One region of the Aquaspirillum soli genome, then DNA from elsewhere that is predicted to be linked to it. Evidence: predicted binding sites of a transcription regulator. Region 1 holds the regulator's gene; each other region holds the start of a gene.
The links. The regulator FNR, encoded in region 1, switches genes on or off when oxygen is low (the NO sensors DNR and NnrR bind a similar motif). The targets are predictions, from matches to a motif close to TTGATNNNNATCAA.
Positions count from the first base shown of each region.

Region 1 (3,582 bases):
ACAAGTTCGCATGCTATTAGAAAAGCATATCCCAGAAGCGACAGTTTGGGCGTATGGCTCTCGGGTACGAGGCGATCATTACGAAGCGAGTGATTTGAACCTAATGGCGCGCTTTCCTGCTGATAAAAAACGGGATGTCTTTCGTTTAAGTGTGGTGAGAGAGGCTTTTGTTGAAAGCCATATCCCAATCATCGTACAGATTGTCGATTGGGATGAGATTCCTGAGTCGTTCAAGGAAGAGATTTTAGCGGGGTATGTCGTGGTGCAAAGACCAGATGTTGAACCTACCGCCTAAAGCGGCAACAGACAAGGCATGATTTATCCGTACGATGCAGCCACCCCAAAGGGGTGACTGGTTCTGAGTTAAATCGTACGTGAATAACGAGCATGGGTTTGTTTTTCGCGCAGATGACGGTCAAACACCATTGCGACCGTGCGAATCAGGAAACGACCACGGGGGCTGATGGTGAGCCATTCATCGTCAATTTCCAACAAGCCCAGCGTTTGATATTCCGCCAGTTTTTCCAATTCCCACGCGAAATAACGCTTAAAGTCAATACCGAAACTTTCACTGATGGCGTCCATCGACAGAGCAAAACGACACATCAAGGCTTGAATCACCGTTCTTCGTAGCAAATCATCGGCAGATAAACATAAACCACGCAAAATCGGCAGTTGGCCTGCATCCAACGCTGCATAGTATTGCTCGATTTCTTTGTGATTTTGTGCGTAGCTGGGGCCGACTTTCCCAATCGAAGACACACCAATGGCAATCAAATCATGGTCGGCATGAGTCGAATAGCCTTGGAAATTACGCTGCAACCGCCCTTGTTGTAAGGCCACTGCCAATTCATCTTCTGGTAGGGCAAAATGGTCCATCCCAATAAAGACATAACCTGCTGTCCCAAGGTGTTGCACCGCCATCTGCAGAATATCGAGCTTCACCTCTGGCACGGGCAATTCTGCTTCGTTGATACGCCGCTGCGGCATAAACACCGAAGGCAGATGGGCATAGTTATACAAAGCTAAACGGTCAGGACGAATGGCTAATACTCGATCGAGGGTCTCTTGTACCGAAGCCAATGTTTGTAATGGCAGGCCATAAATCAAATCCAAACTGATCGATTTAAAGCCAGAAGCTCGCGCAGCTTCAATCACCACACGGGTTTCTTCTTCACTTTGAATGCGGTTAACGGCTTGCTGGACAAGCGGATTAAAATCCTGTACACCGACAGACATGCGGTTAAAACCCAGTTGTGCCAAGTGCGCGACGGTTTGTGCAGTGACTTTGCGTGGGTCAATCTCAATCGAGAATTCCCCATGTGGCAACAGATGAAAAGTCCGGCGAATCGCCGTCATCAGCCGTGTCATCTGCTCATCACTGAGAAAAGTCGGTGTGCCGCCGCCAAAGTGAAGCTGGATCAAATCTTGCTTATCGCCGAGCAAATCGGCGTATAAGGCAAGTTCGCGTTCCAGATAGTCTATGTACTGGTCTGCACGCGAACGATCTTTCGTGATAATTTTATTGCAACCGCAGTAGTAACAGACGGTATTGCAAAAAGGGATATGTACATACAACGACAACGGCCCAGCATTCGCACCAATTTGCCTTTGCTGTAAGCTATGTCGATAATCCAATTCTCCAAACTCGCTGCTAAATCGATCAGCAGTCGGGTAGGAGGTATAACGCGGTCCACTGCCGTCCAACCGCTCAATGAGCTGACGGTCGAATTCAAAACGAGCTGATGGAGAAGCTAACATGGCAAAATTCGCAGTGCTCATAAAGAAATATCCTATTCAATGGCTGCACTGTGCCTGAGCCAACTCAGATTGTTTTTGACACGAATCAACCGCCCCTCAATTCCACTCTATATCAGAATTTACCCATGCTCGATCCCCGTCCTGTTCCCCTGCACACCCTCAAAGTTTCCTGCTCGAACTGCAGCTTACGAGAGCTGTGCCTGCCTCTTGGTCTGAACCGAGAGGAAATGTCACAGCTTGACGCGGTGATCCGACAGAGTCGCCGCGTCAAACGCGGTGAATATCTGTTCCGAGCGGGAGACCCTTTCCGAGCTTTATTCGCGGTCCGCACCGGCTTTTTCAAAAATTGTGTGTCTAGCCATGATGGTCGTGAACAAGTCACCGGGTTTCACATGTCTGGTGATCTCATGGGGTTGGATGGCATCAGTAGCAACACCCACGGTTGTGATGCACAAGCTTTGGAAGATTCGGATGTCTGTGAGCTGCCGTTTGCGCGCTTGGAACTCCTCGGGCGAGATATTCCGAGCCTACAACGTCATTTCTTCCGCCTGATGAGTCGTGAAATTGTACGCGACCAAAGTGTGATGTTATTGCTTGGCAATATGAAAGCGGAAGAACGATTGGCCGCCTTTTTGCTGAATTTATCGCAACGCCTCTCCGCCAGAGGGTTTGCCGCCAACGACTTTGTTTTACGGATGAGTCGTGAAGAAATTGGCAGTTTCTTAGGCCTGAAACTCGAAACAGTGAGCCGCACGCTTTCGAAATTCCAAGCAAACGGTTGGATTAGCGTTGACCATAAACATATCCGCCTGCTCCAACCAGAACACTTAAAACAACTGGTCAGTGGTTGTGCAGGCGGTTTTGCTGACGATCACAGCGCCCACGCCTAATGAGCCGTTGCCGTCTTGTCTGAAGTCGCCTCATGCCATGGGGCGACTTTTACCAGTAGCAACATCCCCGGTATTGCCAACACCGTACACAGCAAGAAAAACGGTGTCCATCCTAATGCTTCCACCAAATAGCCAGTTCCGGCATTGATGACCGTACGCGGTACGGCAGATAAGCTGGTGAATAGCGCCAGTTGCGTGGCGGTATACAGTGGGTGGGTCGCACGGGCAATAAAAGCAATAAACGCCGCCGAACCCAAACCCACCCCAAGCGCCTCGGCTGAAATCACTAAGGCTAAAGTCAGTTTATCTGGGCCGACTTGGTCGAGAATGACAAAGCCCAAAATTGTCACCATCTGCACCACGCCAAATAACCATAAGGCGCGATTGATGCCGAGCTTTAACATCCAAATTCCACCGAGTAAACCACCTATCACAGCAGGCCAAAGCCCAGCATGTTTGGCGATCAATCCAATATCAGATTTTGTAAATCCCGTATCAAGATAAAACGGCGTTGCCAGTGCGGTTGCCATGCTGTCACCGAGTTTATATAGGAAGATAAATCCTAAAATCAGTAGCGCATGTTGCCATCCAGCCCGATCAATAAATTCACGAAATGGCTCTACCACGGCTTCGCGTAAAGTGCGCGGTGCAGCGCCTTGCAACATCGGCTCACTCACCGTCAACGTCATCAACAGCCCCGGCAGCATAAAGAGAGCGGTGATCCAAAAGACAGTTGGCCACGGTAAATGGTCCGCTAAGATCAGCGACAAGGAACCGGGAATTAAACTCGCCAAACGATAAGCATTGATATGAATAGAATTCCCTAGCCCTAATTCAGCATCGGGCAAAATTTCACGCCGATAGGCATCCAACACAATATCTTGGCTGGCGCTAAAAAAGGCCACCGCCACCGCCAACACCGCAATCGACC
Region 1 covers NZ_BAAGTM010000004.1:212,940-216,521, reverse strand. The annotation lists gene ACYVJG_RS06375 (nucleotidyltransferase family protein) at 1-295, shown strand, start outside; gene hemN (oxygen-independent coproporphyrinogen III oxidase) at 364-1,782, opposite strand; gene fnr (fumarate/nitrate reduction transcriptional regulator Fnr) at 1,887-2,651, shown strand; gene ACYVJG_RS06360 (AmpG family muropeptide MFS transporter) at 2,648-3,582, opposite strand, start outside.

Region 2 (3,582 bases), on a different contig from region 1:
TAAGGCAGTCGCACTCAATTGGTGTTTTAAGGCATGGGCGCCAAATGCGCCCAGTGCGACGCCCACGGCTAATAAGAATAGCGTATAGGTGAGCACATAACGTTTCACAGTCCAAGCTCCTGCCATATCGTATCGATTTTATTTTTGGTGGCTTGATCCATCGTGATTGGCGTACCCCATTCGCGATGGGTTTCCCCTGGTAATTTGTTAGTCGCATCCAGTCCCATTTTGCCACCTAAGCCAGAAATGGGGCTGGCAAAGTCAAGGTAATCAATCGGCGTATGCTCGATCAGCGTGGTATCTCGTACGGGGTCCATTCGTGTTGTAATGGCCCAAATGACTTCCTTCCAGTCACGGGTATTAACATCCTCATCAACAATGACAATAAACTTGGTATACATAAACTGGCGTAGGAAAGACCACACACCCATCATTACCCGTTTTGCATGGCCGGGGTATTGTTTTTTGATACTGACCACTGCCATGCGATAACTGCATCCCTCTGGCGGCAAGTAGAAATCAACAATTTCTGGAAACTGCTTTTGTAAAATCGGTACAAAAACTTCATTGAGTGCGACACCGAGAATCGCAGGCTCATCTGGGGGTTTGCCGGTGTACGTACTGTGATAAATCGGCTGCTGGCGCATGGTGATGCGCTCGATGGTAAACACGGGAAAATGATCTTGTTCATTGTAGTAACCGGTGTGGTCACCATAAGGGCCTTCCAGTGCAAGATCATTTGGATAGATAAACCCTTCCAACACTATTTCGGCACTTGCTGGGACCTGTAAATCTGATCCAATGCACTTCACCAGTTCAGTGCGACTGCCGCGCAGTAAGCCAGCAAATTGGTATTCACTTAATGTGTCCGGTACGGGTGTCACTGCACCTAGAATGGTGGCGGGATCACAACCCAAGACCACTGCAACGGGGTACGGTTGATCGGGAAAGCGTTGTCTAAATTCTCGGTAGTCGAGGGCGCCACCACGATGTGCCAGCCACCGCATAATGACACGATTACGACTGAGTACCTGTTGGCGATAAATTCCCAAATTTTGTCGTTTTTTATTTGGCCCTCGGGTGACAGTGAGTCCCCAAGTGATTAAAGGTGCAACGTCACCTGGCCAACAATGTTGTATTGGTAGCCGACTGAGATCAACTTCCTCCCCTTCCCAAATAATATCTTGGCATGGCGCCTTTTTTACCTCTTTTGGTGCCATGCTGAGCACTTGCTTCAGTAATGGCAGTTTGTCCCATGCATCCCGCAGCCCTTTGGGGGGCTCTGGCTCTTTGAGATAAGCCAAGGTTTTGCCGATTTCGCGCAACTGCGCTAGATCTTCGGCTCCCATACCTAGGGCAACCCGTTCTGGGGTACCAAATAAGTTGGCCAACACAGGAATGTCATAGCAGGTGTTGCCATGTTGTGGGGTTTGAAACAACAAAGCAGGGCCACCTTGTCGTAACACACGGTCTCCAATCTCTGTCATTTCTAAAATGGGTGAAACTGGGCGTGAAATTCGGTGGAGTAACCGTTTTTTTTCTAGTAAATCGATAAAATCTCGTAGATCGCGATAAACGAATGACATTTTCTTATGGCTTCTCATGCGAAAAATAGGGTTTGATGCAGTGAAAACTGTCGTCAATTTGCTGCATTGAGTTCGCTGCTGTTTGATTTAAGTCATATCCACACCGGATTAGCGTCTGTTTTTTACAACAACAGGGTTTTTTTCATACTCTAGCTTGGGTAGAGTGCGTGCAGTTAAAAAAGTTTACCCTGCTTGACTGTGCGGTAGTAACCGCTTGGTGGCAAGTTTTTGAAAATCGTTTGTATCTTCGGAGAAAAACATGAAAAAAATCGCTCTCGCCCTCGTGGCTGGCTCGTTGTTCGCTGGTGTTGCTGCTCCTGCTTTTGCTGAAGCGGGTGATGTGTTGGTTCGTTTGCGCGCTATTAGCATCAACCCAGAAGAGTCTCGTACCGCCACCATCAACGCTTTGGGCGTGAATGTGTCGAACCAAGTGGTACCAGAACTCGACCTGACCTACTTCGTGACCAAAAACTTGGCTGCTGAATTGATCTTGGGCACTGCCCGTCACGAACTGAAATCTGGTGGCACCAGCTTGGGCAAAATCAGTCACTTGCCTCCAACTGTGACTTTGCAATGGCACTTCAACCCAGAAGGTCAAATTCGTCCATACGTTGGTGCTGGTCTGAACTACACCTTCTTCTACGACAATGACCTGAAATTTGCTGGTAAAAAATTGGACGTGGAAAGCGGTAGCTTCGGTGGCGCTTTGCAAGCAGGTGTTGATATTGGTGTGACCAAAGACGTGTTCGTGAACGTGGACGTCAAGAAAATTTGGATTGATACCGATGTGAAATTAGATGGTGCCAAAATTGGTAACCTCGGCATCAACCCATGGGTCTTCGGTGTGGGCGTAGGGATGAAGTTCTAAGCTTTATTTATTCCCTCTCGTTGTATCTTGCGGCACTGTTTTTTGGCAGTGCCGTTTTTTTTCTGTCATTTGTCGGATGGTGTTATGCCATGGTGTTGTGTTTTTTGTACACCTTTTCTGAAGATGACTTGATGTGTGTGTTTTTTGCAACACTGGCTTAAACACAAAAATGTTTTTTTAAACATGATGTTATGTGTTTTTTGTTTGCTGCAGTGCTTTGATTGTCGTGTTATGACTTGGCCGGCGTTGGTGTTTTTGCAACGATGACCGCTATATTGCACTGCAAAGACTGGTGTTCGTGTTGCGCTGGTTTTTCTCAAGCTGGGCTGTGATGTTGCCAGCTTTGTCCAACAAAAATTAAGGATTCTTGCGATGAAAAAGTTGATTGCGATTGCAATTGCTACTTTGCCAGCTGCTGCAATGGCTGACGTGGTTCTGTACGGTAAATTGGCTGCTGAAGTTGGTTACAACAAAACCTTGGGTGACTCCTTCGCGATGGCACCTAACGGCGACCTGAAAGGTGGCATGACCGTTAACATGGTTGACACCTCTCGCATCGGTTTCAAAGGTTCTGAAGACCTGGGCAATGGCCTGAAAGCGATTTGGCAAGTTGAGCAAGGCCTGAGCTTCGACGACAACGCTTCCGGCAACCGCTTCGCAACCCGTGACAGCTTCATCGGTGTTGAAGGTGGCTTCGGTAAAGTGCGCGTGGGTCGTTTGTCCACCTACCAAAACAGCGACATGGAACAAGTTGATCCATGGATGTACGGTTCTGCCAAAGGCAGCGTAAACGGTTTGGGCATCTTCACCCGTACCGACGGCCGTGTGAACAACGCTATCCGTTACGACAGCCCTAACTTCGGTGGCTTCACTGTGTCCGCCCTGTACGGCGCTGACGAAGTGCGCGCTTACAATGCTGGCGAACGCACTGACAAAAACACCGCTAACTTGGCTGTTGCTTACAGCAACAACGGTATCTTTGCCGCATACAGCTACTTGCGCTACGGCGATGCCATCAAGAACAACGAAGCTGGTCATGGTCATCGCGTAGAAGCCGGTTACGATGCTAACAACCTGTACGTGGCATTGGGCTACCAGCAAGTTAAAGGCGGTGAAGAAGCTAGCTAC
Region 2 covers NZ_BAAGTM010000010.1:28,750-32,331, reverse strand. The annotation lists gene ACYVJG_RS09565 (DUF423 domain-containing protein) at 1-108, opposite strand, end outside; gene ubiD (4-hydroxy-3-polyprenylbenzoate decarboxylase) at 105-1,586, opposite strand; gene ACYVJG_RS09555 (OmpW/AlkL family protein) at 1,846-2,454, shown strand; gene ACYVJG_RS09550 (porin) at 2,827-3,582, shown strand, end outside.
Region 2: ACYVJG_RS09555 (OmpW/AlkL family protein) is a predicted target of FNR. The motif match lies at 1,669-1,682, and genes of this name have one in related genera.

Region 3 (3,582 bases), on a different contig from region 1:
ATCGACACGGTCTACCAAAAATGGCGAAGCTTGATAATCGCGGCGAAGATGAATGGTTGGGGGGGAATGGGTTGCAGTCATAATGGTCAGCGAGAGATAAAAAACAATGCCGCCTATTATAAGACGGCATCTTTAAAAAAGACATAAATTGTTGTTTGGGTTGGTTTTACTGAATAGCAGCTGGCCAGATATTTTGCTGCAATGCAAAATCTGGATGTTGTAAATAACAAGTATCTAGTGCCTTATCTGACAAAACAATTTCAAATTGCAATAAATACTCTCGGCGTAGAATATGGACAGAAATTGTATCCCCTGCCTGATAGCCAGCTAAGGCATTGTCTAAGTCTTTAACACGTAATCCATTGATTGCTAAAATAATATCACCACCTGCAAGGCCTGCCGTTGCTGCCGAACCACCCTGATAAACAGTGTGTAGTTTGCACCCTAGTACATCGGTTTGTGTTCGAACACCCAAGCTGACGCTGCATTTTGCTGGAGAGGGTAAAGGAGTAGCGGTGGTGATCGCTTTGCCCTTATCTTGGTCATGCGCTGCAACATGCCAACTTAAATCAATGCCTGCATCAGCCAAATACGCTGCCAAGGGAAGCGGTTGTGTGCTTCTTAACAGCACATCACACAGCGGTGAAATGTCCCAACCAAGGTAGGCACTGGCCAATTGTTCCCATTCGTGTTCTGCTAAGCCTTGTTGTGTTGTTGTCACATGCCGCCAGAGATGGCGCATGACATCATCTAAAGCCTTTTGGTTCTGGCTATGACGTCTAATCGCTAAATCCAGTACCAGTGCGGCTAGCGCCCCTTTTTGATAGTAACTGACGACTTCATTCGCGGTATTTTCGTCCGGTCGGTAAAATTTAATCCATGCGTCAAAGCTTGATGCTTCCAGTGTTTGTCGCTGTTGTCCTGGTTGGCGTTGAACGTGGCTGATGCTGTGGGCCAGTTTGTTGCAATAGGTTTCGAATGACATCAGCCCTGCACGTAATACGAAAAGCTCATCGTAATACGAAGTAATCCCCTCAAATGCCCACAATAAACGGGTATAGCTTTCTGCTTGTAGTTGATAAGGGGTGAAAGCCTGTGGCTTGATGGTTTTGACATTCCACGCATGGAAGTATTCATGGCTAATCAAGCTGAGTAAGTCATGATATTCATCATGGGGCTGTGCTTGGTTGGGTAGGGGTAGGGCTTTACGATCTGCAAGGAGAGCGGTGCTTGAGGTGTGTTCTAAGCCACCATACAGGCTATCCCCAACATGTAACAAAAAGACATAGCGTGTAAATGGTGTTTCTCCACCAAAAAAACGAATTTGTTCACGGCAAATCGCTGCCGTGTCGTTGACTAAACGAGAGAGATCGACTCGTTGGTCTGCACCCGATAAAACAAATTCATGGGGAAGCCCCTCAACATCAAAGCAAACTCGCTGAAACGAACCGATTTCTATGGGACAATCGATCAAATGCTGATAATCGGTCGCTGTGTAACATCCCCATCCCTGTGAATCGACATTCTGTGCGGGCAGTGCAGTTGCAACCGCCCAGTCTGGGTTGCCAAAGGGTGAAAGTGTCAGTGAAATTGCCGTATCTGGTGCGTTTTCTAGTGCCAAACAAACGCAAGCGGGGTTGATAAATACCCGTTGTTGGTCACGGTAAGCACCTCGCACTGATAAATCGTAAGCATAAACGGTGTAGCGTACGGTAAAATGGGTTTCCGTTGCTGCGACGCACCAACGGTGTTTGTTGAGTTTTTCACACGATAATGGTTGGCCCTTGGCTGTACTGGCAGTTACCGCGTGCAGATGCCGTGAGAACTCACGGATAAGGTAACTACCTGGTATCCATGTTGGTAGCATGAGCTGTATATCTTGTGGTGCTGGAAGCGTAATCGCGATGGCCACGTCCAATGCTTGTGCATGGGTGGGATGTGCCGAGATCTGATAATGAACAGTAAACATGTGATTTGCTCGTTGTTAGGCCGAATGCGCTTGATGTAGGTCAATAAGATGTCAAGACATGACAATACAATCCAGCTACCACAGCCTATGTAGCGTTGGTACAAAGCCCGTCTGGATGTAGAATAGCGCGGTGCAATATGTCGGTCCGATACAAAAGCATCTGTGTCGGGCAGGGTGATCCACCGGTAATAATGTCGAATTTCAAAAGTCAGGATGTTGAAACGACAGAAAAGTCATCTCTAGATAAGGTGTTGGGATGAGATTTCAAGCTGGTGGCGGAGGGACGTGCCGTCAATAGCCTAAGAGCGGCAACCTCGCAAGATTTTACGTTTGTAACCTTGGAGAAACCTTAAATGGAAACGCAATCCACTTATAATTATAAGGTGGTGCGCCAATTTGCCATCATGACCGTGGTCTGGGGGATTGTTGGCATGCTGGTTGGCGTGATTATCGCCGCCCAGTTGGTGTGGCCCGAGCTGAATTTTGGCCCGTGGTTTCACTTTGGCCGTCTGCGCCCCCTGCATACCAATGCGGTGATTTTTGCTTTTGGTGGCTGTGCGCTGTTTGCTACGTCTTACTATGTTGTTCAAAGAACTTCTCAAGTTCGTCTATTCGCTGAAAAGCTGGCTTCCTTTACCTTCTGGGGTTGGCAGCTGGTGATTGTATTGGCCGCAGTAACCCTGCCACTCGGCTTTACCTCGGGTAAAGAATATGCCGAGCTGGAATGGCCAATCGATATCTTGATCGCTGTGATCTGGGTGTCGTATGCAATCGTATTCTTCGGCACCATTGCTGTCCGTAAAGTGAAGCACATCTATGTGGCTAACTGGTTCTACGGTGCGTTTATTCTCGCCGTTGCCCTGTTGCACATTGTGAATAGCATGGCCTTGCCTGTGTCCTTCACCAAATCCTACTCTGCTTACGCCGGTGCCGTGGATGCGATGGTGCAATGGTGGTACGGCCACAATGCGGTGGGTTTCTTCCTGACCGCAGCTTTCTTGGGCATGATGTACTACTTTGTGCCAAAACAAGCGGGCCGTCCTGTTTATTCCTACCGTCTGTCGGTGGTGCACTTCTGGGCGCTGATCTTCACCTATATGTGGGCGGGTCCTCACCATCTGCATTACACCGCTTTGCCTGACTGGACCCAATCGATCGGCATGGTGTTCTCGCTGATTCTGTTGGCACCAAGCTGGGGTGGTATGATCAACGGTATCATGACCCTGTCTGGCGCATGGCACAAACTGCGTACCGACCCTGTGTTGAAATTCTTGGTTGTGTCGTTGTCCTTCTATGGTATGTCCACCTTCGAAGGCCCAATGATGTCGATCAAAACCGTCAACGCCTTGTCGCACTACACTGACTGGACTGTGGGTCACGTTCACTCTGGTGCTTTGGGTTGGGTGGGCTTTATCAGTATCGGTTCTATCTACTACTTGGTGCCACGCTTGTTCGGTCGTGAACAAATGTACTCCAACAAACTGATTGAAGCGCACTTCTGGATGGCAACTGTCGGCGTTGTGTTGTACATCGCTGCGTTGTGGATCTCTGGTGTGATGCAAGGTCTGATGTGGCGTGCGCTGAACCCAGATGGCACTTTGACCTACGCTTTT
Region 3 covers NZ_BAAGTM010000009.1:51,609-55,190, reverse strand. The annotation lists gene pepN (aminopeptidase N) at 1-81, opposite strand, end outside; gene ACYVJG_RS09175 (M61 family metallopeptidase) at 167-1,969, opposite strand; gene ccoN (cytochrome-c oxidase, cbb3-type subunit I) at 2,323-3,582, shown strand, end outside.
Region 3: ACYVJG_RS09175 (M61 family metallopeptidase) is a predicted target of FNR. The motif match lies at 2,000-2,013, and genes of this name have one in related genera.